Regions from separate parts of the Mesorhizobium sp. B2-4-2 genome, predicted to be linked through region 2. Evidence: predicted binding sites of a transcription regulator. Region 2 holds the regulator's gene; the other holds the start of a gene.

Region 1 (14,561 bases), on a different contig from region 2:
ACGATGACGAGATCACGCTGGCGCGCTTTCGTTATGGCGCGGACGCCGGCTTCGACCGCGCCGCCGGCTGGCTCTATGAAGGCATGGCCAAAGCCTTCTCCAACAATGCGGCGCGACTTGCCGTGCGCGGCGAAGATCCTTCGCTCCTGTCGGCGCAGGACCCGGCGAACGTGGCGCGCGCCAACAAGGCCAATTCGATGGCCTACCAGCCGGCGCTGGAAAAGATCACCGGCTTCGACATCAACTGGAACATCGTCGCCTATCCCGATCTCGCCTGGGCCAAGCAGGTCTTCCCCGATGATGCCGACGACGTTGCGGTGGCCAAGCTCGCCGACGCCATCTTTGCCGCCTCGCGGGTGGACGTGGAAGATCCGATCGGCAACTGGAAGGCGCACAATGCCGCCCTTCGCAGCCGCACCGAATGGCTCAACGGCCATGCTTTCCATGCGCTTCATTTCACCGGGCCGGGCACCGACCTGACGGTCGGGCTGGCCGACGGCCATGAGTGGATGGGCGGCGCCTCCACCGCCAAGAACGGCGTCACCTGCAATCCCAACATCCCGACCGAGGAGGTCTTCACCACGCCGCATGCGCGGCGGGTTGAAGGCCATGTTTCATCGACCAAGCCGCTCTCCTACCAGGGCACGCTGATCGACGAGATCTCGGTGCGTTTCGAGGGCGGCAGGATCGTCGAGGCGAAGGCTTCGAAGGGCGAGGACGTGCTGAAGAAAGTGCTGGACACCGACGAGGGCGCACGCCGGCTTGGCGAAGTGGCGCTGGTGCCGCATTCCTCGCCGATCTCGGCGAGCGGCCTGTTGTTCTTCAACACGCTGTTCGACGAAAACGCCGCCTGCCACATCGCGCTCGGCCAGTGCTATTCGAAGTGCTTCGTCGACGGCGCCTCGCTCAGCCAGGCCGAGATCGCGGAGCGCGGCGGCAACAAGAGCTTCATCCACATCGACTGGATGATCGGCTCGGACAAGATCGACATCGACGGCGTCGGCAGGGACGGCAGTCGCGTGCCGGTCATGCGCAAGGGCGAGTGGGCCTGACGAGAGCGCACGAAGGAGAGCGGATGGCCTTCGAGATCGCGGTCAAGCGGGTGTATGAACCACCCTCGTTCGATGACGGGCAGCGGGTCCTGGTCGATCGAGTCTGGCCACGTGGCGTCAGCAAGGAGCATGCCGCGCTGGCGCTATGGCTGAAGGACATCGCGCCGAGCACCGACTTGCGCAAGTGGTTCGGGCACGAGCCCGAACGATGGGCCGAGTTCCAGAAGCGGTATCGTGCCGAACTGGAAGGCAATGGCGAGGCCGTGGCGCAACTGCGCGCCCTGCTCCGCGACGGCAAGGTGACGCTGCTCTACGGCGCCCATGACGAGGCGCACAACAATGCCGTGGCACTGGCGGGGTATCTGAGAGGACAGTGACCTGTCCCTTAGTCATCCTCGGGCTTGACCCGAGGATCCATGCCGTGACGTCCGTCCGGAAATGCAACGGAGCAGAATCAGCACGGCTGCGACGCCCAAAAGTAACGGCATGGATCCTAGGGTCTGCGCCGCGTCGCTTCGCTCCTTGCTCCGCCCTAGGATGACGAATTGAGAGTGTACCGCGCCCTACTTCCCGACCACCGCCGCCTCATAAACATCCGGCTTGAACCCGACCAGGATGCGGTCGCCAACCTCGAGCACAGGCCGTTTGATCATCGTCGGCTTGGCCAGCATCAGTGCCTTGGCCTTCCTTTCATCCAGGCCCTGCTTATCCTTGTCCGGCAACTCGCGGAACGTGGTGCTGCCCTTATTGAGCAGCTTTTCCCAGCCGACCTTGCGGACCCAGCCATCCAGCCTGCCCGCCTCGATGCCTTCGGCCCGATAGTCGTGGAACCGGTAAGGCACGTCGTGGCCATCCAGCCAGACGCGGGCCTTCCTGATCGTGTCGCAGGTGGTGATGCCGTACATGGTGATCGTCAAAACAGGTGCCTTCCGGACTTCGAATCTGGCCGCAGATTAAGCAGCCCCGGCGCGCTTTGCCAGCGGCCCGGCAGAACCATCGAAGAGTAAGTTTCTTCAATGGCGGGCGCGCGGTCGCCGATCCGTGACGACGATGTGCATCAGGTCGGATAGCGGCCAGGACATGATCCTGGCCGCTCAGGATGCGGCGAAATGTGCCGACAGCCGAAAACCCGTCTCAATAATAGAAGCGCTCTTCGGCAATCTTGCCGTTCTTGACCGTGTACAGGCCAACCTCGTCCATGGTGACACGCTGGCCCGTGGCCTTGGGCGTTATGTCAAATGTAAAGCGCACGGCGAACTGGTCGCCGTTGACATAAGGGCCCTCGACCGAGCCGCCATGGACTTCGTTGTTTTCCTGCCACCACTGGCCTTTCTGCTTGACGGCGTCCTTGCCGCGGCAGACGGCCATCGGCCCCTCCATGGCCTCATAGCTGACGATGTCGTCGGCGTTGTATTTCTCGGCAGCACTTTCGTAGTCACCGCGCTTGAGAAGCTCCGTGAAATCCTTGGCAATTTCCGTGTTGGTCATGTGTTCCTCCTGTTCAGACGCATTGCAAATAGGGAAAGGTTGGCGGCCTGCCATCGTCGTGCCGTCTGGTAGCTGACATGCCATGTCAGGATGATGGACCGCGCGGACTATGCGAGGACGATTCCAGGCTCTCACATGGCGGGCAGTGCATCGTCCTGGCCGGTCAGCCGCCAACGTCCGGGTTGCTTGTAGGCGCCCTTCCCAATGAGACTGTGGATCAGCACAAAATCCCGGACAGTCCAGCCGATCGGATCGATCGACCGCTCGCGAATGCTGGGAACGCCCACTTCATCACGAAGCAATGTAACATGCGGTTCGATGGACCTGGTGAGAAAGGGTTTTAGCGGGCTGTCCGAGATCACCGCCGTGAGGTCACGCCAGAACTTCTGCAGCGGCGGATTGCCATCGCTGCCGCGCAGGACCAGTGCACCACCGCCAAAAGCCGACAGGCGATCGAACGAGACCTCGAAGGGCTTCGCAACGATCATCGATCCGATATGACAGGCGGCCTCTGCCAGCTCCTGCGGGTACTCCTCATGGTCGCCGAGCCCGACAAGCGAGATGTGGATGTGATTTTCCGGAACCAGCCAGCCTTGCAATCCGAACTCACGGTTCAAGGCAATGGCCTTTCGCGCGAGACGACCAGCAATCGCGCTGCCGACGAGGATGGCAAAGAACAGCCGGTGGAAATGCTTCCCGGCCTGTTCCCATCGGAAAAAGGCCTGGCCGTTCTTCGCGGTTCCGAATGCGGGTTGCCCACTCATACTGATCTCGTCCGCCAATTGACTCAGGTTGGGCATATTAGAACAAAACGAGAACAACCGCAAGCCGAAAAATGACGCAGGCGTTGGGGCTCCCGCACCGCCGCATGCATCCAACCCCTGAAGGAGTGCTTCCTTGCGGTACGCCAATCGCCGACGACGCCGGCAGATATGGCGCCTGGCTCACCACAAACGGGATAGACCTTTGACAGGAATCCGGTGAAAGTGCCGCGCCGAACCAGCGAGCCGCATTTTTGATGATCAGAGGACCGTACGCATGACAAACCCGATGCATCTGCCCGCCGAAGGCCTTTTTGTCGGGCGCGCCAGAAGCAGCGACGCCTCGCATCCCCTGGTGGTCACGGTGCGTGATGGCACCGTCTTCGACATCACGTCGAGCACGGCGCCGACCGTGCGCGATATCTGCGAGATGGCCGATCCGGCCGGTTATGTGCGCTCGGCCAAGGGCAAGCCGATCGGCTCGCTCGACGGCATCGCGGCCAACAGTTTCGAAGCCACGCGTGATCCGGCAAGGCCCTATCTCATCTCCCCCGTCGACCTGCAGGCGATCAAGGCCTCGGGCGTCACCTTCGTCGTCAGCCTTTTGGAACGCGTCATCGAGGAACAGGCGCGCGGTTCGGCGGAAAAGGCCGACGCCATCCGCGCCGACATTGCCGGGCTGATCGGCCACGATCTGTCCAAGCTCAAGCCCGGTTCGCCGGAAGCGATGGAGATCAAGGCCAAGCTCATCGCACGCGGCGCCTGGTCGCAATATCTGGAAGTGGGCATCGGCCCCGACGCCGAGATCTTCACCAAATGCCAGCCGATGGCCTCGGTCGGCTTCGGCGCCGATGTCGGCCTGCATCCCGTCTCGACCTGGAACAATCCGGAGCCGGAGATCGCCATGATCGCCGCCTCAAGCGGCAGGATCGTCGGCGCCACCATCGGCAACGACGTAAATCTGCGCGATGTCGAAGGGCGCTCCGCGCTGCTGCTCGGCAAGGCCAAGGACAACAACGCCTCCGCCTCGCTCGGCCCCTTCATCCGCCTGTTCGACGGCACGTTCTCCATCGACGACGTAAAGCGGGCCGTGGTCCGGCTGAAAGTGGAAGGTGAGGACGGGTTCTCGCTGGAGGGCGCGAGCTCGATGGCCGAGATCAGCCGCTCTCCCGAAGAGCTCGTAGCGGCTGCCATGGGCCCGCATCACCAGTACCCGGACGGCCTGGCGCTCTATCTCGGCACCATGTTCGTGCCTTCGAAGGACCGCGGCGAGAAGGGCAAGGGTTTCACCCATAAGGTCGGCGACATCGTCACCATCTCGTCGGAGAAATTCGGCGCGCTGGTCAACCGGGTGCGACTGTCGCCGGACTGCCCGCACTGGACCTACGGCGCCAGCCATCTGATGCGCGATCTTGCCAGGGCCGGCCTCCTCTAGCTCTGGGTTCGCCCGAGGGCGGTCAATCATCGCTCCGGCGACCCTCGAGGCCGGTATCGCCTGCCGCGAAAATCATCCGAACTGATGCAATCTGATGGGACCGCTGATGGCGCCCCGTCAGGCGCCGACTACGACTGACAGGCGGAGGCTTGCCATTTGTCGAAAAAGAGGATGCTCTGATCATCCAACACGGCGTTGGCGGGGAGGACGCGGTCTTGCCCGATCAAGAGGGCGGTTTCGAACTGATCAGTTTCAAACGGGAGGAAATCAAATGCTGACACGGCTAAGAGTGGTTCTATACGGCCTGCTGGTCGCGCTGACGGTCATTCCGGCGGCGGCGCAGGCCAAGACGTTCTACTGGATTTCACATGGCGGCCCGGCCGATCCGGTCTGGACCTACTTCCTTGCCGGCGCCAAGCAATGGGCCAAGGACACCGGCAATACCGTCAACACCTCGTTCCACAATGGCGACGTCGCCTCGCAGCAGGAGGCGGTGCGGGCCGCGATCTCGGCCAAGGCCGACGGCATCACCACCACCAGCCCCGATCCGGGCAGCCTTGTCGAGATCGTCAAGGAAGCCCGCGCGGCCAACATTCCGATCATCAATTTCAACACGCCCGATCCCAAGGCCAATTTCAACGCCTATGTCGGCGGCGACAATGTCACCTTCGGCAAGCACTGGGCGCAGTATCTGGTCGACAAGGGCCTGGTGAAGAAGGGCGACTTCGTCTGGATGCCTGTCGAGATTCCCGGCGCCACCTATGGCGTGCAGGAAGAGGAAGGCATCAAGAGCGTGTTCGAGCCGCTCGGCATCACCTATGAGGTGACCGAGGCGACGCTCGACCAGGCCGAGGTGATCAACCGCATGGTCGACTATCTCACCGCTAACAAGGCCAAGGTGAAGGCGATCATCGGCCTTGGCGACCTCGTCACCGGCTCGATCAAACGCGTGTTCGACCAGGTCGGCGTCAAGCCCGGCGAAATCCCCGTCGTCGGCTGGGGCAACTCGCTCGACACCACCCAGGAAGTGCTGAACGGCTACGTCAATGCCGGCCAGTGGCAGGACCCGCAGGCGACCAGCTATGTCGCGCTGTCGCTCGCCAACATGGCCGCAAGCGGCATTCCCCCGGGCTTCAACGTCATCACCGGCGCGCTCTATGAGAAAGACACCGCCGAGATCTACGACAAGATCCTGTCCGGCAAATAGCCCCTGATCTCCAGCGCCGCGCGTCCACCGGGCGTGCGGCGTCCCGCCCTTTCGCCTGGTATCGAGCCGTTTGATGCGGCCCGATGGTCCGGCCCATTCCAACCAGTCGCGGGTTACACGTGGAAAATCGTTCGCTTGTCCAAGGCCTGATCGCGCGGCCGGAATTCGGCCCCTTCGTGCTGCTCGTCGTCGAGATCGCCGTCTTCTGGGGTTTCAACCACGACTTCCTGTCACCCCAGAACATCTCCAACACGTTGGCCTTCACGGTCGAGCTCGGGCTGATCGCGCTGGCGATGACGTTGCTGATGACGTCGGGCGAATTCGACCTTTCCGTCGGCTCGCTGTTCGGCTTCTCGCCGGTGCTGATGTGGACGCTGTTCAACAGCGGCCTCACCTCGCTGGAGATGGGCTTCGTCCTCGCGCTGCTGGTCGCCGCCTTCATCGGCCTAGTCAATGGCTGGTTCGTCACGCAGCTCAAGATCCCGTCCTTTCTGGTCACGCTCGGCATGCTCCTGGTGGTGCGCGGCACCGCGCTGTTCGTCACCGACGGCTTTCCGCAGCGCACCTGGAGCGCCGAGGGCAGTTGGCTGGCGGAGGCGCTGGTCGGCGATTTCTTCATCGGCCCGTTCCGCATCTACATGTCGCTGTTCTGGTTCATCGCCGCGGCCATCGCGCTGGGCTATGTGCTGACGCAAAGCCGCACCGGCAACTGGATCCAGGCCGCCGGCGGCAACCCGAACGCTGCGAGGGCGCGCGGCGTCAATGTCAGCCGCGTCAAGATCGGCCTGTTCGTGCTGTCCTCGGTCATGGCCTCGCTTGCAGGCGTCATCTCCTCGCTGCGCACCTCGGCGGCCAACCCCAACAGCGGCACCGGCTACGAACTCGAGGTCATCGCCATGGTGGTGATCGGCGGCACGGCGCTGACGGGCGGGCGCGGCACCATCATCGGCACCGTGCTCGGCATCCTGATCCTGCGCGTCATGCGCAACGGCATCGTGCTGATCGGCGTGCCCGGCCTTGCCTACAACATCTTCATCGGCGCGATCATCCTTGGCATGATGGCGCTTCATTCATGGCTGGAACGCCGGCATCAGGCAGGGACGTGAACCATGGCCGAGCCACTGATCCGCATGCAGAACATCCGCAAGTCCTACGGGCGCGTGCAGGCGCTGGTGGACGCCAATTTCCATGTCAACGAGCGCGAGATCGTCGGCCTGCTCGGCGACAATGGCGCCGGCAAGTCGACGCTGATCAAAGTGCTGTCGGGCGCGGTGCCGCTGACCAGCGGCGACATCTTCATCCGCGGCAAGAAGGTGAACCTGCGCAACACCAGCGACGCCATCGCCAACGGCATAGAGACCATCTACCAGGATTCGGCGCTGGTCACCCAACTGTCGATCGCCCGCAATTTGTTCCTCGGGCGCGAGCCGATCAAGCCGCCGCGCTTCCTCAACCGCATGGACCAGGAGGCGATGAACACGGTCGCCCGCGACCTGCTCAAGCAGGTCGGCATTTCCAAGAACATTCCGCCGACCACGCCGATCGGCTCGCTCTCCGGCGGCGAGCGCCAGGCGGTGGCGATCGCGCGCGCCATGCATTTCGACAGCGATCTCATCATCCTCGACGAACCGACCAACAATCTTGGCGTCGCCGAAACCCAGGGCGTGCTGAGCTTCGTGCGCAGCGCGCGCGATTCCGGCCATTCCTGCATCTTCATCGCGCACAACATCCACCATGTCTTCCAGGTGGTGGACCGCATCGTCGTCATGCGGCGCGGCAAGGTGGTGGCCGGGGACATCGACCCCAAGACGACCAGCGTGGCGGAGGTTGAACGCGTCATCACCGGCATGTCGGACAAGGAGATCCGCGACGCCATCGCCGATGGCAAGGGATCGCATTGAGGACGAGCGCAACATCCCTGCGAAACAGCAGAATGGGCGTCCGGGCGATGGGCGCGATCGGCGCCGCTCAAATCGCCCGTCTGGCGTGCCATCGCATCGGCAATAGGGTTGCGGCATGAAAGCCACCGTCTCTGACATCGCCAGGAACTGCGAACTGTCGACGGCGACGGTCGACAGGGTGCTCAACAACCGGAAGGGGGTCAGCGCGGCCAACCGGCAGCGCGTCATGGAGGCCGCCAAGCAGCTCGGCTATCTGCCGGTCGCCGATCAGGTAACGCTCCCCTCGCGGCCGGCCAATCTGGAATTCTTCCTGCCGATCGGCAGCAACGCCTTCATGCAGGATTTGGCCAGGCATATCGAGGATTATGCCTCGCGCCTGCCGCTCGTTGCCTCGTGCCGGATCCACAACCTCGCCGGAATCTCGCCGAACGCTTTGCAGACCGCCGTCGAAAACCTGTCGCTGAAAGCCAACGGCGTCGGCGTCATCGCCGTCGATCATCCCAGGACGCGCAACATCCTGCGCGACATCGTCGAGGCCGGCATTCGCCTGGTGACGCTGGTGTCCGATATTCCGGCCGCACCACGCTCGGCCTATGTCGGCATAGACAACCGGGTGGCGGGACGGACCGCCGCACTCCTGATGGGGCGCTTCCTCGGCGGCCGCGAGGGCCAGTTGGCGATGGTGGTCGGCTCGCGCTCCTATCGCGGCCATGAGGAACGTGAGATGGGTTTCCGCTCCGTGCTCGGCGAGGAGTTCCCCAACCTGAGCGTCAGCAGCGCCGTCGAGATCAACGACGAGACCGGTGCCAGCTATGCCGAAACCATGAAGGCGCTGCGCAACGAGCCGGAACTGCTCGGCATCTATTGCATTGGAGCCGGACGCTCCGGCGTTGCCAAGGCCATCCGGGAGGCCAGGCCCAACCGCAAGCCGGTATTCATCTGTCACGACCTGACGAGGGAAACGCGCGGCTATCTCGTCGACGATCTCGCCGACGTCGTCATCGACCAGAATGCCAGGCTGATCGCCGAGCAATCGGTCATCCGCCTGCTTGGCTCGATCGCATCATCGGCGCCCTACCTGACGCGGAAATTCATCGAGCCGCGGCTGATCTTCCGGGAAAACGTCCCGGTGCAGTGACGCGGGCCGCGAGGCCTTCCGGTCACGTCGCGAGCGATACGGCGAATCTGCACAGCTGCTATGCACGATTCACGATTGCCGAATCATTGGGCAACTCATAGCTTTTGGTTGTCGGCCATCTACTCCTCCCAGATGCGATGCCGGCGCTGAGTGGGGTGCACCTCCTCCCGCACCACATTCGAAATCGAGCCCGCTGCCACCTCCTCCCGGCAGCGGGCTTTTTTATTGCATGCCGGACATTTCCGGGAACGGCAGGGAATCCACGCAACATCAAAGCCACGGCAAACCGGAAGCGCACGCGCTGTCCGGCGCCAATGAGCCTTGCCGATGGATCAGCCCGCGGCGGCTCCGCCCCTGAAGGACTGGATCAACCCTTCCGCCATGCGCACCAATTGCGCGCTGGGACCTTCGGTGCCAACGGTCTGCACGCTCACGCGCGCGCCTTCGCACAGCAGCGAAAGCGTATCGGCCAGAAGTTCGGCCTGGCCGATGCCGGCGCCCCGGCAGAGCGCCACCAAGCGCTCGCGCTGGGCTTCCTTGAGTTCCTTGATCACGCGCCTGGCCGGATGGTCGGGTTCAGTCAGCTCAACCGCGGCGTTGGCCATGTCGCAGCCCCGGCAATCGGCCGTAAGCATCTCGGCCGCCTTGCGAACCCAGGCATGCAGTTGCGCGAGCTTGTCGCCCGGGTGCTCGGCTTCGAATGCGTCCCACATCGCGCCGGCCTTTGATGCGGTGGCGCGCAGGCATTCGATGATCAGATCGTCCTTGGATTCGAAATGACGGTAGAGCGTCATCTTGTTCGTGCCGGCAGCCTCGGTGATGGCGTCGACGCCGACGCCCTTGATGCCGTGCTTGTGGAACATGTCGCGCGCCGTCTCCAGGATCCGATCCCGGGGACGAGGACGCTCCACGACGCCGTCTGTCATCATTGATCTCCTTTCGTTTCCAAAAATCCCTCGGCCACCTCTTGACTAGGGTGTTACCGGTCTGTAACTTCCAGAATGTTACTTACTGGTAACACCTATGGCGTCCGCCGTCAATAACAAGACCGTGATCTGGTCCGGCCAGATCGGGGCGGGCGAAAAATTGCATTTCATGCGGCTCCGGCCGGTGAAGAGATGAAAAACGGTTCGCGAGCATGGGCTGCGAATCGACAGACAAGGAGCCGGCCAATGCCACAGCGCCGCGATCTTACCATAGATGAAGCCGTCCGGGATCCAATGATCCGGCTGGTCATGAAAGCCGACGGGGTCGATCCGCGCGCTTTCGAAACAATGCTGCGCACGCTTGCCGGTTCGCAGCGCGGCGAGGTGCCGTTGCTCCGTTCGTCGGAAGAGTTCGGACGCGGCCAGAGGCTGTCCAGGGTTGCCACTGCGTTCGGCAGGGCAAGAGCAGCCGGAGAGGCGTGCGTGTCGTGGTAAACTTCTTCATTCACCGCCCGATCTTCGCCTCGGCGATCGCCATCATCATGGTGCTCGCCGGGACGATTTGTTATTTCCTGCTGCCCGTCTCGCAGTTTCCCGACATCACACCGCCGCAGGTCGTGGTCAGCGCCCACTATCCTGGAGCCAGCGCGCAGGTGGTCGCCGACACGGTGACGACGCCGCTGGAGCAGCAGATCAACGGCGTGCAAGGCATGACCTATATGTCGTCGACCAGCTCCAATGATGGTTCCTCGACGATCACCATCACCTTCGATGTCGGCTACTCCCTGAGCACCGCCGCCGTCGACGTCCAGAACCGCGTCTCGCAGGCTGCCTCGTCGCTTCCGGCGATCGTCAATCAGGGCGGCGTGACGATCAAGAAGCAGAATCCGAACTTTGTCCTCATCGTCAACCTCACTTCGCCCGACGGCTCCGTCGATCCGGTGGCGCTGTCGAACCTTGCCTATCTGCAAGTGGTCGACCCGCTGAAGCGGCTGCCCGGTGTCGGTGACGTGCAGATCTTCGGCGAGCGGCGCTATTCGATGCGCGTCTGGCTCGATCCGGACAAGCTCGCCAATCTCGGCATCACCGCCGTCGACGTCCAGAACGCCATTGCCGAGCAGAACGTCCAGGTGGCCGCCGGCAAGATCGGCCAGTCTCCGGCGCCTGCCGGCACCGCTTTCGAGATGCAGGTCAATGCCGTCGGCCGGTTGAGCGATCCCAAGGAGTTCGGCGACATCGTCGTGCGCGCCAACACCACCACCGGTTCGCTGGTGCGGCTGCGCGACGTCGCCCGCATCGAGCTCGGCGCCCTGCAATATTCGTCGTCGGCCTTCTTCGGCAAGGACCCGACCGTGGTGCTCGCCGTCTACCAGATGCCCGGCTCCAACGCGCTCGATCTGCAGCAGCGCGTCAAGGACAAGATGCAGGAGCTGTCCGCCCGCTTCCCCAAGGGCGTCAGCTATGCCATGCACTACGACACGACGCGCTTCGTCTCGGCCTCCATGCATGACGTGCTGATCACGCTCGGCGAGGCTCTGGTCCTCGTCGTCGCCGTGGTTTTCATCTTCCTGCAAAGCTGGCGCACCACAATCATTCCGACGATCGCCATCCCGGTGTCGCTGGTAGCGACGCTCGTCGTCATGGAGATGATGGGCTTCTCGCTCAACATGCTCTCCCTGCTCGGCATGGTGCTGGCGATCGGCCTTGTCGTCGACGACGCCATCGTGGTGGTCGAGAATGTCGAACGACAGCTCGAGGCCGGGCTGAAACCGTTGGCGGCTACCAAGGCCGCCATGGCCGAGGTCACCGGTCCGATCATCGCCACCACAGCCGTGCTGATGGCCGTCTTCGTGCCGGTCGCCTTCATCCCCGGCGTTTCGGGACGGCTCTACAACCAGTTCGCGCTGACGGTGGCGATCTCGGTCGGCATTTCCGCCTTCAATTCGCTGACGCTGAGCCCGGCGCTGAGCGCCGCCTTCCTGCGCCATCGCCAAGGCACGCAGTTCGTGCTGTTCCGCTGGTTCAATACGGGCTTTGACAGGCTGTCGCATGCCTATGCCAATGGCGTGCGCATCCTCATCCGTTTGCGCTGGATCATGCTCGGCCTGTTCGCGGCCGGGCTGGTCGCCACCTATTTCGTCTGGGCAAAGCTTCCCTCGACCTTCCTTCCGGTCGAGGACCAGGGCTATTTCTTCGTCGTCATCCAATTGCCCGACGGCGCTTCGCTGGAACGCACCGACGCTGTGGCGCAGAAGGCGCGCGACATCCTGCAGGCGACGCCCGGCGTCGACATCGTCGGCTCGATCAGCGGCCTGAACTTCCTGACCAGCGCGGCGCAGTCGAATTCCGCGGTCGAATTCGCCATCCTGAAGCCGTGGGAAGAGCGTGGCCCCGACCAGAGCGCCTCCAAGCTCGTCGCCGACGTGCGCGGCAAGCTGATGCAGATCCCGGAGGCGTTCGCGCTCTCCTTCGATCCGCCCTCGATCCCGGGTATCGGCACCACGGGCGGCTTCGAATTCGTCGTCGAGGACCTTACCGGCCGCGGCAGCACCGCGCTCAACGACGCGACGCAAGCCGTGATCGCCGAGGCGCGCAAGCAGCCGGAAATCAACCCTCAGCAGCTTTTCTCGCCATTCTCGACCTCGACGCCGCAGTTCAACTACGACCTCGACCGCGCCAAGGCGAAGCTGCTCGGGCTCAACCTGCCTGACGTCTTCAACACGCTGCAGATCTATCTCGGCTCGCTCTACGTCAACGACTTCAACCTGTTCGGCCGCACCTTCCGGGTGACCATCCAGGCCGACAAGGATGCACGCGCGGGTGCGGCCGACATTTCGCGGCTCTATGTGCGCAATGCCTCCGGCGGCATGGTGCCGCTCAGCACGCTGGGCAAGCTGGTGCCGTTCGTCGGCCCGGAAACGGTGCCGCACTACAACAACAACGCCTCGGCCTCGATCAATGGCGGCGCCGCGCCCGGCTATTCGTCCGGCCAGGCGGTCGCCGCCATGGAACGGGCCGCCGCCACGGCTCTGCCAAGGGATTTCGGCTTCGAATGGACCGGCATCACCTTCCAGGAGCTCAAGGCGGGATCGATCGCGTCGGTCGTCTTCGGCCTCGCCATCGTCTTCGTCTTCCTGATCCTGGCGGCGCAATATGAGAGCTGGGCGATGCCGTTCATGGTGCTGCTGGCAGTGCCGCTCGCCTTGTTCGGCGCGTTCGTGGTGCTGTGGGTGCGCGGCATGCAGATCGACGTCTACTCGCAGATCGGCTTCGTCATGCTGATCGGCCTGGCGGCCAAGAACGCCATCCTGATCGTCGAGTTCGCCCGGCGACGGCGCGAAGAAGGCCTCAGCATTGTCGAAGCGGCGATGGAAGCGGCACGGCTGAGGCTGCGGCCGATCCTGATGACGGCCTTCGCCTTCATCCTGGGCGTGCTGCCGCTGATGTTCGCGACCGGCGCCGGTGCTGCCAGCCGTCAATCGATCGGCACCACCGTCTTCGGCGGCATGGTGGCGGCGACCATCCTGTCGCTGGTGTTCGTGCCGGTCTTCTATGCGGTCATCGAACAGCTGCGCGAACGGCGCGGCGGCGACGAGCCCGCTTCCCTGCATTCCGAACCAACTGCCGAACCCGCCTTGCCGCCCATGGCGCAAGCGGCCGAATAAGATTGGAGACTGAACATGCGTAAATGGAAAATCGCTTTGGGCGCCGCTGTCGCGCTGGGCGCAATCTCGGTGGCGAGCGTTCACCTGCTCGATATGGGCAGCCTCAGCCTCAATGCCGGCACGGCCGGAGCGGCAACGCCCGCTCCCGCGGCATTCGTCATGCCGGTGCCGGTGACCAGCGTGGTGAAGAAAACGATCCCGATCTATCTCGACTATGCCGCCCGCACCGAACCGATCCGCAGCGTCACGCTGCAGGCCAGAGTGCCGGGCTACCTGGAAGAGCAGGCCGCCGAAGACGGCGCCGACGTCAAGAAGGGCGACCTCCTCTACAGGATCGCGCCGCAGGACTTCCAGGCGGCGCTCGACCAGGCGAAGGCGCAGGTGCAGCGTGATACAGCGACGCTCGACTATGCCCGCTCCAATCTCGGCCGCGGCACCGAGCTCGCCAAGAGCGGCTATTTGGCCAAGGACAGCTTCGACCAGCGCACCAGCACCTTGCGCGAGGCGCAGGCGTCGCTGGCGCTCAACCAGGCGGCGGTCCGCTCGGCCGAGCTCAATTTGAGCTATTCGGAGATTCGCGCTCCCTTCGCAGGCCGCATCGGCCGTAACCAGGCCTCGATCGGCACGCTGGTCAGCGTCGCCGGCACGGTGCTCAACACGCTGGTGCAGCTCGACCCGATCTATGTAACCTTCAATCCGAGCGAGAGCGATCTGGCGCAGATCGAGGAAGCTCGTGCCGCCGGCCCGATCGAGGTCGAGGTGCTGCTCCCGGGCGAGACCGAAGCCCATCAGAAGGGTGAACTCACCTTCATCGACAACACGATCGACCATTCGACCGGCACCATCACCGCGCGCGCCACCATCGGCAACGCCAAGTTCGCGCTGCTGCCTGGCCAATATGTCCGCGTCCGGCTGCACGTCAAACAGCAGCCCGATGCGCTGATGGTGCCGCAGGTGGCACTGGGTTCGAGCCAGCTCGGCAAATATC
Region 2 (14,561 bases):
GGCGAGGATCGTACGGTCGACTATCTGACCTTGCCGAAGACGCTGGTCGAACCCATCGAGGCGCCGAGCGACAGCGCGCTGCAGGCCTATTTCGAGGCCAACAAGAAGACCTATGCCGCGCCCGAATACCGCAAGTTTTCCTATGTCAGGCTCGAGCCGCAGGACATCATGGACACGAGCTCGGTGACCGACGCCCAGGTCAGCGACGACTACAACAAGAACAAGGCGCGCTACACCACTCCCGAGATGCGCACCATAGAGCAGCTTGTGTTCAAGACGCCGGACGAGGCCAAGGCCGCGCTCGATTCGTTGAAGTCCGGCGCAACCTTCGACAAGCTCGTCACTGCGGAAGGCAAGACCCCGGCCGACACGCTGCTCGGAACGCTCGCCAAGGACAAGATCGCCGACAAGGCGGTCGCCGACGCTGCTTTTGCGCTCAACGTCAATGAGGTCAGCCCTGTCGTGCAGGGTGCCTTTGGTCCCGTGCTGCTGCGCGTCACCGAGATCAAGCCCGAAGTCGTGAAGCCGCTGGCCGAAGTGTCGGACCAGATCCGCAAGGACCTGGCGCTGGGCGAGGCAAACCGCATCCTTCTGGACGTGCATGATAATTACGAGGACAGTCGCGCCGCCGGCAGTTCGCTGGCCGACGCCGCCGCCAAGCTGAAGCTGAAGGTCGTCACTGTCGACGCGATCGATCGCAGTGGCCTGCGGCCCGATGGCTCCATCGTCAAGGATCTGCCGGAATCGCCGGCCCTGATCAAGGCTGCCTTCGATGCCGAACCGAATACTGAAAACGAGGCGCTGACCACGGCCGATAACGGCTTCATTTTCTATGAAGTGGCTTCGATCACGCCGGCCCGCGACCGCACGCTGGACGAAGTTCGCCAGAAGGTCGTTGCCGACTGGACCGCGGCCGAGACGGCCAAGCGGCTGACCGCCAAGGCGCAGGAGCTGGAAAAGCGGCTCAAGGCCGGCGCAACGCTCGACGTCATTGCCGGCGAGCTCAAGCTGGAAAAGCAGACCAAGCGTGGCCTGAAGCGCGAAGCCGACGACGCCGATTTCGGCAAGGAAGGTGCAGCGGTGATGTTCGGCGTCGGCGAAGGCGGCACCGGCTTGATCCCCTCTCCCACCAGCGACGCGCAAATCCTGTTCAAGGTCGCCGAGGTGTTCGAACCCGCCGGGGCCGATGCCAGTTCGGTGCCCGAGGACGCGCGCAAGTCCTTCACCTCCGGCATGTCGGACGATCTGCTCGACCAGTTGGTGGCGCAGTTGCAGACGCAGTACGGCGTCCGCGTCGACCAGGCTGCCGTTGCCCAAGCCTCGACAAGATGAGCGCGCTGAAAACCCATATCGCCAAGGTCGCGACCGGCACCGCCCTGTCCTTCGACGAGGCGCGCGAGGCCTTCGACATCATCATGTCGGGCGATGCTACGCCCGGCCAGATCGGCGGCTTCCTGATGGCGTTGCGTGTGCGCGGCGAGACGGTGGACGAGATTTCGGGCGCCGTCGCCACCATGCGCGCCAAGATGCTTCGCGTCGACGCACCTGTCGGCGCCATCGACATCGTTGGCACCGGCGGCGACAATTCGCACTCCGTCAACATCTCGACGGCATCCGCTTTCGTCATCGCCGCCAGCGGGGTTCCGGTCGCCAAGCATGGCAATCGCGGGTTGTCTTCGCTGACCGGTGCGGCCGACGTCCTGACCGCGCTCGGCGTCAAGATCGACCTCACGCCGCAGGCCATCGGCCGCTGCATCCACGAGGCTGGTGTCGGCTTCATGTTCGCGCCGGCACATCACCCGGCGATGAAGCATGTCGGCCCGACCCGCGTGGAGCTCGGCACCAGGACCATCTTCAACTTGCTCGGTCCGCTCTCCAACCCGGCCGACGTGCGCCGGCAGATGGTCGGCGTATTCATGCCGGAATGGATCATACCGGTGGCCCAGACGCTGAAGGCGCTGGGCACCGAGCATGCCTGGGTCGTTCATGGTGACGGCTACGACGAGATCACCACCACGGGTGAAACGCATGTCGCCGAACTGATCGGCGGCGAGATCCGCACCTTCACCTTGACGCCCGAAGCGGTTGGCCTGACCCGTCACACCAAGGAAGAACTGCGCGGCGGCGACGCTGCCTACAACGCCGAGGCGTTGCGCGCTATGCTGGGTGGCGCCGTGGGCGCTTTTCGCGACACCGTGCTGATGAACGCCGGCGGCGGCTTGGTGGTGGCGGGCAAGGCGACGACGCTCGCCGACGGCATGGCGACGGCGGTGCAAGCCATCGACAGCGGCCGGGCGCTGCAGGTGCTCGACCGGCTGGTCGAGATTTCGAACGGTTAGACAGATGTCGGACATCCTGCGCAAGATCGAGGCCTACAAGCGCGACGAGATCGCGACGGCCAAGGCGCGCGTGCCGCTGGCCGAGATCAAGGCGCGGGCGAAAGACACTGACGCGCCGCGCGGCTTTCTCACGGCGCTTGAGGCGAAGCGCAGATCCGGCGGCTTCGCTCTGATTGCCGAGATCAAGAAGGCAAGCCCGTCCAAGGGCTTGATCCGCGCCGACTTCGATCCGCCAGCGCTCGCGCGGGCCTATGCAAAGGGCGGCGCCGCCTGTCTTTCGGTGCTGACCGACGCACCGTCTTTCCAGGGCGCGCCGGAATTTCTCACCAGGGCAAGAGCCGCCGTCACCCTGCCCGCGCTGCGCAAGGATTTTCTGTTCGATCCTTATCAGGTCCATGAAGCTCGCGCCTGGGGGGCGGACGCCATCCTGATCATCATGGCCAGCGTAGATGATGATTTGGCGAGCGAGCTTGAAGCGACGGCATTCGAACTCGGCATGGATGCGCTGATCGAGGTCCACGACGAGGCCGAGACGGAGCGCGCACTGAAGCTGTCGTCGCAATTAATCGGCATCAACAACCGTAATCTGCGGACATTCGAGACCCGTCTCGAAACCTCGGAACGACTGCGGGCGATGATTCCGGGCGGTTACTTGCTGGTCAGCGAAAGCGGCATCTTCTCTCATGACGACTGCCTCAGATTGCAGAAGAGCGACATCGGCACCTTCCTGGTCGGCGAAAGTTTGATGCGCCAGCAGGATGTGACCGCGGCAACGCGCGCGCTGCTCACCGGCAAGGCAGCGGCCGAGGCCGTCTGACGATGACGGCCGCCCTCACCCATCTCGGCCCGCAGGGCCAGGCCAACATGGTCGATGTTGGCGGCAAGGACGAAACGACGCGCACCGCTGTCGCCGAGGGTTTCGTCTCGATGCGGCCCGAGACGCTGAAGATGATCCTGGCCGGCAATGCCAAGAAAGGCGATGTGCTGGGCACCGCGCGCATAGCCGGCATCATGGCAGCGAAGAAGACGCATGAGCTGATCCCGCTCTGCCATCCGCTGCTCTTGACCAAGGTCTCCGTCGACATTGAGCCCGATCCTGCCCTGCCCGGACTGAAGATCATTGCGCTGGCGCGCGTCACCGGCAAGACCGGCGTCGAGATGGAAGCGCTCACCGCGGCTTCGGTTGCCTGCCTGACCATTTACGACATGGCCAAGGCGGTCGACCGTGCCATGGTCATCACCGGCATCCGGTTGGTCGAAAAGACCGGCGGCAAGTCGGGCGACTACAAAGCCGCTGGCGAGGATGGGGCGGTCGCCTGATGGCGCTGCTTCCGGTCGCAGCAGCGCTCGAACGCCTGCTGGAGGGTGCTGCGCCGCTTGCGAGCGAAAGCGTTTCGCTCCTCGAGGCCGTGGATCGCGTTCTCGCGGAACCGGTGGTGGCGTTGCGCACCCAACCGCCCTTCAACGCCTCTGCCATGGACGGATACGCGGTCCGCGCTGTCGATGTCGCGTCCGTGCCGTCCCGGCTTTCGGTGATGGGCGTGGCGGCGGCCGGGCGCGGCTTTGACGGCGCCGTCGGCAAGGCGCAGGCCGTGCGCATCTTCACCGGTGCTCCGCTGCCGCAAGGCGCAGACACCATCGTCATCCAGGAAAACGTTCGTGACCTCGGCGGCGGCAGCATCGAGGTGGTCGAACCGACGGCCGAGGGGCGCAACATCCGCCGCTTCGGGCTCGATTTCTCCGAGGGCGACATCCTGCTGGAAAAAGGCCGCGTGCTCGATCCGGCAGCACTGTCGCTTGTCGCCTCGGCCAACCATCCCCGGGTGGGCGTCGTAAAGCGGCCGCTGGTTGCCATCATCGCCACCGGCGACGAGCTGCTGCCGCCCGGCAGCGAACTCGGCCCCGACCAGATCATTTCGTCAAACGCCTATGGCGTCGCCGCCGCCGCGCAATCGGTCGGCGCGCATGCGCTTGATCTCGGCATTGCCGCTGATCGCGAGGAAGCCATCGCGGCGCTGGTCAGGAAAGCGGTCGCGGCCGGCGCTGATGTCGTCGTCACGCTTGGCGGCGCCTCGGTCGGCGACCACGATCTGATCCATGACGTGCTGACCGGCGAAGGCATGACGCTCGGTTTCTGGAAGATCGCCATGCGTCCCGGCAAGCCGCTGATGTTCGGCCGCCTCGGCGACATCAGGTGCATCGGCCTGCCCGGCAATCCGGTGGCGAGCCTCGTCTGCTCGCAACTGTTCCTGAAACCGCTCCTGGCACGCCTCGGCGGCCGCGATTTCCGGCAAGATATTCGTCAGGCAAGGCTGGGCGCCGCCATGCAGGCCAATGATCTGCGCCAGGACTATGTGCGGGCGGTGGTCAGGCAAGAGGCCGGCATGCTGGTGGCAACCCCTTTCAGCATCCAGGATTCCTCGATGCTGAGGATACTGGCCGACGCCAACGGACTGATCGTGCGCGAACCGTCTGCGTCCGCCGCGGCTGTAGGAAATGCCTGCAGCGTTATAATGCTGAGGTGAAGTTTCGCCGTTTTTCTACTCCGCAAGCAAAGTTCGTGTCAGCGGATGGACCGGATCAGCCAGGCCTTCGACAATGTCGTAATGATGTCGGTCCGGCTCGACCACCGCGCTCGTGACGGCACCAAGCCCTGTCCAGATATTGGCCAGCAAGGCGTTCTGGCGCAAGAACTCGGACCGCTCGCCGCCTCCGGCCCAGCACGTGACGCGAGCGCCATCCATGGGCCGCAGCAGCGCCGGGCTTTCCGTCAGCGCCTCGGCTTCATCGATTTTCAGCGCCGCGTTCATGCCGGTGCGCATAAGCGGACGCAGGTCATGCAGGCCCGAAATCGAAACGACGTGGCGTACGCGCCTTGCCACGCCGGCCGCCAGGGGCGTTGATGTCGTCGCCATGCGGCTGGCGAGATGGCCGCCGGCCGAATGCCCGGTCAGCATAAGCGGTCCCCCGACCATCGCCGCCGCCTTGCCGATCGCCGCGCCGATCTCGTGGGAGATGCCGGCGATGCGTATGGCGGGGCAGAGCGTATAGGACGGCATCGCCACGGCAAAGCCGCTGTCAACCGAGCCCTTGGCGAGATGCGACCAGCTATCCTTGTCGGACTCCAGCCAGTAGCCGCCATGGATGAACACGACGAGCCCCTTGGGTGCCCCGGCGGGAAGGAAGAGATCGAGCCGGTTGCGCGGCCTGTCGCCATAGGCGATGTCGAGCTGAGCCCTGCCCTTTGCCGCAAGCGCATCGCGAAATGCCTGCGCCGGTTCGACCCATGCAGCTGGCCAGCGATCGCTGCCGGCGATGTTGGCGCCGTTGGCGTAGGCATTGTCCCAATCGGCAATGCGATGTTCGAGCATCGGCACCCTCCCCCGGACGGCATCGTTTCAGCCGATAGCAATGGCGATCGACAGCGGCAACGTCAATGCTCCGGGGGGCAAAACATTTTAGGCTTGAAACAAATTTCGACTGGTGCGATCCTGTGCCTTGTTCAGCGATGGGCGTGAGGCAGACAGGGGCAGCCGAAAATGCTTGGGCCATCAGCGCATATCGACACGTTCACGCGCGATAACCTGCCGCCGCCGGATCAATGGCCGGACTTCCTGCTCGACGGCTTCGACTATCCCGAACGGCTCAATGCCGGCGTCGAACTGACCGACAGGCTGGTCGAGAAAGGGTTGGGCGACCACACCGCGCTGATCGGCAACGGCCGCCGCCGCACCTACAAGGAATTATCCGACTGGACGAACAGGCTGGCGCATGCGCTGGTCGAGAATTACGGCGTCAAGCCAGGCAACCGGGTGCTGATCCGCTCGGCCAACAACCCCGCAATGGTGGCCTGCTGGCTGGCCGCCACCAAGGTCGGCGCCGTCGTGGTCAACACGATGCCGATGCTGCGCGCCGGCGAACTCGCCAAGATCGTCGACAAGGCCGAAATCACCACAGCGCTGTGCGACACCAGGCTGATGGACGAGATGACCGCCTGCGCCAAGGACAGCGCGTTCCTCAAGCAGGTCATCGGCTTCGACGGCACCGCCAACCACGACGCCGAACTCGATCGCGCCGCCCTCGACAAGCCCGTGACGTTTACCGCGGTGCAGACCGGGCGTGACGACGTCGCCCTGCTCGGCTTCACCTCAGGCACGACAGGCGTGCCGAAGGCGACGATGCATTTTCACCGCGACCTCCTGATCATCGCCGACGCCTACGCCCGCGAGATCCTGCAGGTGACGCCTGACGACATCTTCGTCGGCTCGCCGCCCCTGGCCTTCACCTTTGGCCTTGGCGGGCTCGCCATCTTCCCGCTGCGTTTCGGCGCCGCGGCGACGCTGCTGGAACAGGCAACGCCGCCCAACATGGTCCACATCATCGAAACCTACAAAGCGACGATCTCCTTCACCGCGCCCACCGCCTATCGCGCAATGCTCAAGGCCATGGACGAAGGGGCCGATTTATCGTCGCTGCGCGTCGCCGTTTCGGCCGGCGAAACCTTGCCGGCGCCGGTGTTCGAGGAATGGACTGAGAAAACCGGAAAGCCGATCCTTGACGGCATCGGCGCCACGGAAATGCTGCATATTTTCATCTCCAACCGCTTCGATGACATGAAGCCTGCCTCCACCGGCAAGGCCGTTGGCGGCTATCAGGCGCGCGTCGTCGACGACGAAATGCGCGAAGTGCCGCGCGGCACCGCGGGCAGGCTCGCGGTGCGGGGACCGACCGGCTGCCGCTACATGGCCGATGCCAGGCAGAGCGACTATGTCCGCGACGGGTGGAACCTCACCGGCGACACGTTCTGGCAGGACGAGGACGGTTTTTTCCACTTCGCAGCGCGCTCCGACGACATGATCGTCAGTGCCGGCTACAACATCGCCGGCCCAGAGGTCGAAGCGGCGCTGCTGGCGCATGCCGATGTCGCCGAATGCGCGGTGGTGGGCGCCGAGGATGCCGAGCGCGGCCAGATCGTCGAGGCTCATGTGGTGCTCGTGCAAGGCGTGGCGCCAGACGCAATGACCGTCAAGCGTCTGCAGGATCACGTCAAGGCCACGATCGCGCCCTACAAATATCCGCGCTCGGTAAAATTCATCGCCGCTTTGCCCAAGACGCAGACCGGCAAGATCCAGCGCTTCCGGCTGCGCGCGGAGAAGATCAATTGAGCAAGCCCTACGACCCGTCCGCCGAGGGCGCGGAAATGTCGTTCAAGGAGCGCATGTCCTACAGCGACTATCTGCATCTGGAAAAGGTGCTCGAGGCGCAGGAGCCGCTTTCGTCAGCCCATGACGAGATGCTGTTCATCATCCAGCACCAGACATCGGAACTCTGGATGAAGCTCGCGCTGCACGAAATCGGCGCCGCAATCCGCTCCATCCGCGCCGACCGTCTCGAACCGAGCTTCAAGATGCTTTCGCGCGTCGCCCGCATCTTCGAGCAGCTCAACAATGCCTGGGACGTGCTGCGCACGATGACGCCCAGCGAATACACCGAGTTCCGCGACGCGCTTGGCCAGTCCTCGGGCTTCCAGTCGTGGCAGTACCGTGCCATCGAGTTCATGGCCGGCAACCGCAATCTCGCAATGCTCGGACCGCACAAGCACCGGCCGGACCTCAGCGAGAAACTGGAGGCGATCCTGGCGCAACCGTCGCTCTACGACGAGGCGCTGCTGCTGCTCGCCCGTAACGGCTTCGACATCGGTGCCGACGCAAGGCGTACGGACTGGCGCGAAACGCGGACCGAGAACGAAGAGGTCCTTGTCGCCTGGCAGATCATCTACCGCGACCCGCAGCGCTACTGGATGTTCTACGAACTCGCCGAGAAGCTGGTCGATTTCGAGGATTATTTCCGCCGTTGGCGCTTCAACCACGTCACCACGGTCGAGCGCATCATCGGTATGAAGCGCGGCACCGGCGGCACATCGGGCGCGTCCTACCTGAAGAAGATGCTGGAGGTGGAGTTGTTCCCGGAGCTGTGGAAGGTCCGCACCCGGCTCTGACGTAGCTTTGCCGACTGCATATCGTTATCCCGAACCCACTGCGCTTTTCTGAGCGACAGGCTCTTAAGTCACCGCCGCCTTGACGGCGAAACGCGCCTCCTGCCACGCGTCCGTGCGCAAAATGTCTTCCAGCACCTCGACAGCCTGCCAGACATCGACATAGCCGACATAAAGCGGCGTAAAGCCGAAGCGAATCGTGGATGGCGCGCGGAAATCGCCGATCACGCCGCGCTCGATCAAGGCCCGCATCACCTGATAGCCATGCGGGTGGAGGAACGAAACCTGGCTGCCGCGCTCATTGCCATCGCGCGGGCTTTCGAGTTCGAGGCCGTAGGCGCCGCATTTTGCCTCGACCAGTTGGATGAACAGATCGGTCAACGCCATGCTCTTCCTGCGCACCTCTGCCATGTCGACGTCGTTCCAGACATCGAGCGCCCCTTTGAGCGCGCGCATCGACAGCACAGGCTGCGTGCCGCAGAGAAACCGGCGGATGCCTGTGCCGGCAGCAAAACCCTGTTCGAAGGCGAATGGCCGCGCATGGCCCCACCAGCCGCTGAGCGGCTGGCGGACATCGCCATGGTGGCGCTCGGCCGCGTAGATGAAGGCCGGGGCACCCGGGCCGCCATTGAGATATTTGTAGGTGCAGCCAACGGCGAAATCGGCATTCGAACGGTCGAGCTCGACGGGCAAGGCGCCGGCGGTATGGCAGAGATCCCAGACAATCAGCGCGCCGGCATCATGTGCCGTCCGCGTCAGCGCGGCCATGTCGCGTAACTGCCCGGATTTGTAGTTGACGTGGTTGACCAGGATGACCGCGACCCGCTCGTCGATCAGTTCTTCTATGGTCGGCGCATCGACACCCTCGAGCCGCAGCACCGTGCCCGGCCGCGTCGAGGCAACGCCTTCGGCCATATAGAGATCGGTCGGAAAGCTGTCCCCCTCGGCGATGATGACTGACCTGTCCGGCCGCATCCCGAGTGCCGCATGCAGCACCTTGTAGATGTTGATCGAGGTGGTATCGCAGACCACCGTCTGGCCGGCGGCGGCCCCGATCAGGCGCCCGAGTTGGTCGCCGAGTTCGACCGGCATGTCGAACCAGCCGGCGGTGTTCCAGGCGCGGATGAGATCCTGCGCCCACTCCTGCGTGGCGGCCTTCTGCAGCTCGCCGAACACGGCTGGCGAAGCGGCGCCCAGCGAATTGCCGTCGAGATAGATCACCCCCTGGGGCAAGGTGAAGCGGTCACGCATGGCACGCAGCGGATCCGCGGTGTCCATTGCCTCGATCGCTGCGAGATCGGGAATTTTGCTCATGGTCGCGATGTTCCTCGGTGAGAAGAGCGCCCTGGAAACGGGCCGGCTGTTTTGCCGCCCGGGCAAGGGCTGGCCGCATAGAGGCGCAAGAACAGGGTGAACGCCCGGTTCGATCTTTGCTCGATTTCCGCCCGAGGCAGTTCCTCGAGCACCCCAACGATCCGGCGAACCTGGAGATCGCCGATCAAAAGACTGATGTAGATGTCGGCGGCTTCGGCAGGATCGTCACAGGCGATCGGGCCGGCCCGACTTGCGGTTCGAAGCAGGTCGCCAACAAGCGGCATTATGGTATTGCGGCCGAATTGCGCGATCGATTGGCCAAGCGTGCCTGTATCGTTGACGTCGCCGGCCGCGGCGCGATTGAGCGCCACCGCCTTGTCGCCCGTCACGAGGGTCAGCAGGACTGGCCCGAGCAAGTTCAGGGTTTCGAGCGGATCGCGCGCCTGGTGAAGGGCGTCCTCCAGCAGCTTCCTTGCCTCTCCCGCATTGGCTTCGATCAAGGATCGAAACAGGGTCTGCTTGTTGCCGTACCAGTTGTAGAGGGTTTCGTTCGAGGCCGATGCCCGCTTGGCGATAGCAAGCAGGGAGGCGCTCTTGTAGCCGGCTTCCCGGAGCACCGCATAGGCGGCCTCCTCTATCCGTTCGCGTCGCGCGGCCTGCTTCGGCGTGGTCATTGGTGTTCCTCTTCGAAAACCGTACATTATTATACGGTTTCGTCAAGCGAACGAACGAACGCAGCCCGTCGCGACCAGTGGTGGTGTCTGGCCGTTTTCCGGCGGAAGTTGGCATTTTGGTTTCGTTTCGTTCACGAGCCGCAGGGGTTTCTAATCCGCCCAAACGCACCCCGCACCTGCCGGTCACCCAGCTTGCAGGCTTGTGCCAAGAGTGGAGACCGGTCGGGCCACAGGCCATTAACCAAAATAGTTTCAAAGGGCCTGGGAGCGCATTGACGACGGACCGCGCTGGCAGGATGCTGGCTGCGGGAGGGCATTTCGTTTCCGTCGCCTTAACAAATTCATTAAACTTTAAATGGTTGCGGAACACAACTGGAACAGATAGTGTTTGTTCTGGGTTTGTTTTCTGATTCTGGTTCCAGACCCTTCGTGCAATGCCTTTGGGGGCCGCCATGCTCACGCGCAAGCAACATGAACTCTTGATGTTCATCCATGAACGGCTGAAGGAAAGCGGCATTCCGCCGTCCTTCGACGAGATGAAGGAAGCGCTGGACCTCGCCTCCAAGTCGGGAATTCATCGGCTGATCACGGCGTTGGAGGAGCGCGGCTTCATTCGCCGCCTGCCCAACCGGGCGCGCGCGCTGGAGGTGCTGCGCCTGCCGGACTCGATCGCGCCGGGTCTTAACGCGGCAAAGAAGTTCTCCCCGAGCGTCATCCAGGGCAGCCTCGGACAGGGCAGCAGCCCTAGCCGGCAGATCAAGCCGGCGACGTCTTCGCGTCTGCCCGCTGCCGGCAATGACGACGACGCGGTTTCAGCGGTGTCGATCCCGGTCATGGGTCGCATCGCAGCGGGTGTGCCGATCGACGCCATCCAGCATCAGACGCATTCCATTTCAGTGCCGCCTGACATGATCATGGGCGGCGAACACTATGCGCTGGAGGTCAAGGGCGATTCGATGATCGAGGCCGGCATTTTCGACGGCGACACGGTCATCATCCGCAATGCCGACACCGCAAGTCCCGGCGAGATCATCGTGGCCCTGGTGGACGAGGAGGAAGCAACGCTGAAGCGCTTCCGCCGAAAGGGTGCTTCGATTGCGCTCGAGGCTGCCAATCCGGCCTATGAAACACGTATTTTCGGACCGGACAGGGTCAAGGTGCAAGGCAAGCTGGTCGGCCTGATCAGGCGCTACTGAGCGGGGTCGGCGGTGGGCTTTTCGGGTTTACGGTAAGGCGGCAGTCCCCTTGCCTCGCGTGAGAATTTCCGCTGTTCGTGCCAAGGCCGATATGGCCTGTCGACGGCAAAGCTGACCCGTGCCGGTGCCGTCGCCGATTGCTGGTCGAAGAAGACGGCGGCACTTCCCTTACGAGCGAGCTGCCGCTTGGTGATGACGAGAACCAGCGGATTGTGGCAGGGATCGTAGCCCGCGGGGTCGTTGATGACGATCAGATCCGCATAGGAGCAGGCCCTCCAGGCGTCCTTGCGATCCTCCACCTGCGCGATGATCGCCCCCGAGGTATGCCGGGCCATGCACAGGCCCGTGAAGCAATAGAAAGGCGCTCCCGCCGGAAGTTGCGCGGGATCGAAGATGTCGAACTGTCGGTCTCCGCTGTCGAACAGTTCCGGCGCAACGATGGTTTCGGACTTCAGCGCGCGTTTCCAATTATCGACGGTGAATTCGTTCGGGCGCGCCCGGTTGATCGCGAGCTCGCCGCCGCCGATCGGCAACGCCACCAGGCGGGCATCCTCCGAAATCAGCACGTCCGGCGTGCGCGTGTCCGAGACGGTCAACAGGCCGGCGAGCGCGAAGGGAAGTGCCGCCAGCCGCAGCCATGTCGTGGCCATCGTCGCGATGACCAGGGCGATCGCCACCAGAAGGACGGATTGCTGCGAAATCAACCCGACCGCGTCGACCGGCGAGCGTTGCGAGATCCATCCTGATATGGCGATCATCGCGGTCAGTCCCTTGCCCATCAGATAAAGGGATGGTCCATCGAACCCGAACGGCATCAGCAGCGCGCTGGCAACCGCAAGGAACATCACGACAGAAACGATCGGCATGACGGCAAGATTGGCGAACAGGCTGAGCGGCGACACGCGCTGGAAATGCCAGATGGCGAAAAGCGCCGTGGCGCTTCCCGCGATAATCGAGGTCATCGCCAGCCCACCTGTCGCCAGCAGCAATTTTCGCGTCAGCAGGCCAGGCAAGGTCCGTTGCGGCGGCGGGGTCCGCGCTTTGTCGGCTTTGCGATCCGACCAGCCGGCATAGGCGCCGACCAGGGCCGCGGTGGCGGCGAACGACATCTGGAAGCTCGGCCCTACCACCTCGTGCGGCGACACCACGATGACGGCGATCGCCGAAATAGCCAGATTGCGCATGGTGAGTGCCGCCCGATCGAACAGAACGGCGATCAGCATCACCGCCAGCATGATGAAGCTGCGTTCGGCGGCGACAACGACGCCCGAAATGACGAGGTAGGCGGCGATCGAGAAAAGTGCCGCCGCGGCCGCGTATTTCTTGACCGGCCGGCGGGAGGAAAAATTCGGGAACAGCGCGAAGCCGCCACGCAGCAGACCCATGACCGTGCCGGCGACCAGCGCCATGTGCAGCCCGGAAATTGAGATGATGTGGTAGATGCCGGTGCGTCGCATCGCTTCATTGATCTCGTCGGGAATCCCGGCGCGCACACCCACGATCAGCGCCGCGGCGATCTCGCCCTCGGCACCGCCGATGCTGCCCCTGATATGGTCGGCAATGCTTTCGCGAGCACTCTCGATGGCGGCTGAAAGGGCGGCCCACAGCGGCCTGTCATCGGCTGAGACGATTTTGGGGTTGCCGAGAAAGAAGCCGCTGGCGCCTATGCCGGCGAAGTAGCTGTCGAAGGAAAAGTCGTAGCTGTCCGGCCGCACCGGTCCGGTCGGCGGCAACAGCCTGGCATAGCCGGTCACGAGCGAACCGGCCGTCACTTCAGCCGGCACCTTGCGTGCCGAAAGGCGAACGCGCTCCGGCGCGTAGAGTAGTTTCGGCCGCGCGGTCGATGTCACATCGATGGTCAGCCGGATGCGCCCGGTCTCCATCTGGTCGACCGAAACGACGCGGCCGGTGATTTGCGTGGAGATTTCCGAGCCCAGCATCCGCGTTCCCGCTCGCCACGTCTCGACTTTGCCGGCGAGCATGCCGAGCGCGCACAACAGCGCCGCCATGAAGCACAGATGCGTTTTCGGCCATGAGCGTGAAACGAGCGCGCACAGCGACATCAGGATCGCGACCGCGACAGGCTTGGCAAAGCCCGGCTCCGCCGCCAGCGAAAAATAGGCGATCGATCCGCATGCCAGGAACACCGGCACGAGCAGGAAGGCTATGCCCCGATCGAGTTCGAGCTCGGACGCTCTGGCCACGCCGTTGCGCAGACGAGGCCATGAAGCACGGCCGAACTCACGGCGCAGACGCACGGCCGCGCCGGCTGCGGGAATGCCGGGCGGCGTGGAAACATCCGCCGGCGGCGACTTGCCCGGCTGCTGTAGGGGCGACAACGCCAGCGGCAATGAGGCGGGCGCGGGCGTGGCAAAAAAAGAGCGTTCGCTGACGCCGGCAACGACGTCCTCGCCTTCCTCCGCGCCCCTGCCCGCTCCAGCCATCGGGTCTGCCCCTTGCGCCCTCGACACCCTATGCTACATGAACGCGCGACGCGCGAAAGTGCGTGTGATCCGCACCCCGCTCCAGACGTTTCCCGAGAGTTGTATGTCCGACAAGGTTGTCACCCGTTTTGCCCCCTCGCCCACCGGCTACCTGCACATCGGCGGCGCGCGTACGGCGCTCTTCAACTGGCTCTACGCCAAGCACACCGGCGGTACGATGCTGCTGCGCATCGAGGACACCGACCGCGAGCGCTCCACCGATGCGGCGACAGCAGCCATTCTCGAAGGACTGACTTGGCTCGGCCTCACCTGGGACGGCGACGCCGTCTCGCAGTTCGAGCGCGCGCCGCGCCATCGCGAGGTGGCCGAGGAGCTGGTGCGCATGGGCAAGGCTTACTACAGCTACGAGACCCCTGCCGAGCTTGAGGCAATGCGCGACGCGGCGCGGGCCAAGGGCCTGCCGCCGCGCTATGACGGAAGCTGGCGTGACCGCGACCCTTCGCAGGCGCCTCCTGGCGTCAAGGGCGCGATCCGCATCAAGGCGCCGACCAAAGGCGAGACGGTGGTGCATGACCGTGTCCAGGGCGACGTGCGCTTTC

What was found. The regulator LexA, encoded in region 2, represses DNA repair genes until DNA is damaged. The targets are predictions, from matches to a motif close to TGTTCNNNNTGTGTTCNG.
Region 1: the regulator LexA is predicted to act here: its motif matches at 3,343-3,360, upstream of FJ942_RS01700 (2'-5' RNA ligase family protein).

Annotation. Positions count from the first base shown of each region.
Region 1 covers NZ_VFVM01000001.1:348,052-362,612, reverse strand. Annotated here, with positions in the region: gene FJ942_RS01720 (aminopeptidase) at 1-1,052, shown strand, start outside; gene FJ942_RS01715 (DUF488 domain-containing protein) at 1,076-1,429, shown strand; gene FJ942_RS01710 (ArsC family reductase) at 1,616-1,969, opposite strand; gene FJ942_RS01705 (nuclear transport factor 2 family protein) at 2,187-2,540, opposite strand; gene FJ942_RS01700 (2'-5' RNA ligase family protein) at 2,672-3,304, opposite strand; gene FJ942_RS01695 (fumarylacetoacetate hydrolase family protein) at 3,579-4,736, shown strand; gene FJ942_RS01690 (substrate-binding domain-containing protein) at 5,008-5,943, shown strand; gene FJ942_RS01685 (ABC transporter permease) at 6,063-7,049, shown strand; gene FJ942_RS01680 (ATP-binding cassette domain-containing protein) at 7,053-7,844, shown strand; gene FJ942_RS01675 (LacI family DNA-binding transcriptional regulator) at 7,960-8,982, shown strand; gene FJ942_RS01665 (TetR/AcrR family transcriptional regulator) at 9,315-9,908, opposite strand; gene FJ942_RS01660 (hypothetical protein) at 10,155-10,403, shown strand; gene FJ942_RS01655 (multidrug efflux RND transporter permease subunit) at 10,397-13,573, shown strand; gene FJ942_RS01650 (efflux RND transporter periplasmic adaptor subunit) at 13,589-14,561, shown strand, end outside.
Region 2 covers NZ_VFVM01000009.1:161,628-176,188, forward strand. Annotated here, with positions in the region: gene FJ942_RS20680 (SurA N-terminal domain-containing protein) at 1-1,332, shown strand, start outside; gene trpD (anthranilate phosphoribosyltransferase) at 1,329-2,339, shown strand; gene trpC (indole-3-glycerol phosphate synthase TrpC) at 2,344-3,156, shown strand; gene moaC (cyclic pyranopterin monophosphate synthase MoaC) at 3,159-3,659, shown strand; gene glp (gephyrin-like molybdotransferase Glp) at 3,659-4,864, shown strand; gene FJ942_RS20705 (alpha/beta hydrolase) at 4,880-5,710, opposite strand; gene FJ942_RS20710 (AMP-binding protein) at 5,879-7,504, shown strand; gene kynA (tryptophan 2,3-dioxygenase) at 7,501-8,337, shown strand; gene kynU (kynureninase) at 8,401-9,648, opposite strand; gene FJ942_RS20725 (TetR/AcrR family transcriptional regulator C-terminal domain-containing protein) at 9,645-10,322, opposite strand; gene lexA (transcriptional repressor LexA) at 10,775-11,518, shown strand; gene FJ942_RS20735 (ComEC/Rec2 family competence protein) at 11,512-13,962, opposite strand; gene gltX (glutamate--tRNA ligase) at 14,066-14,561, shown strand, end outside.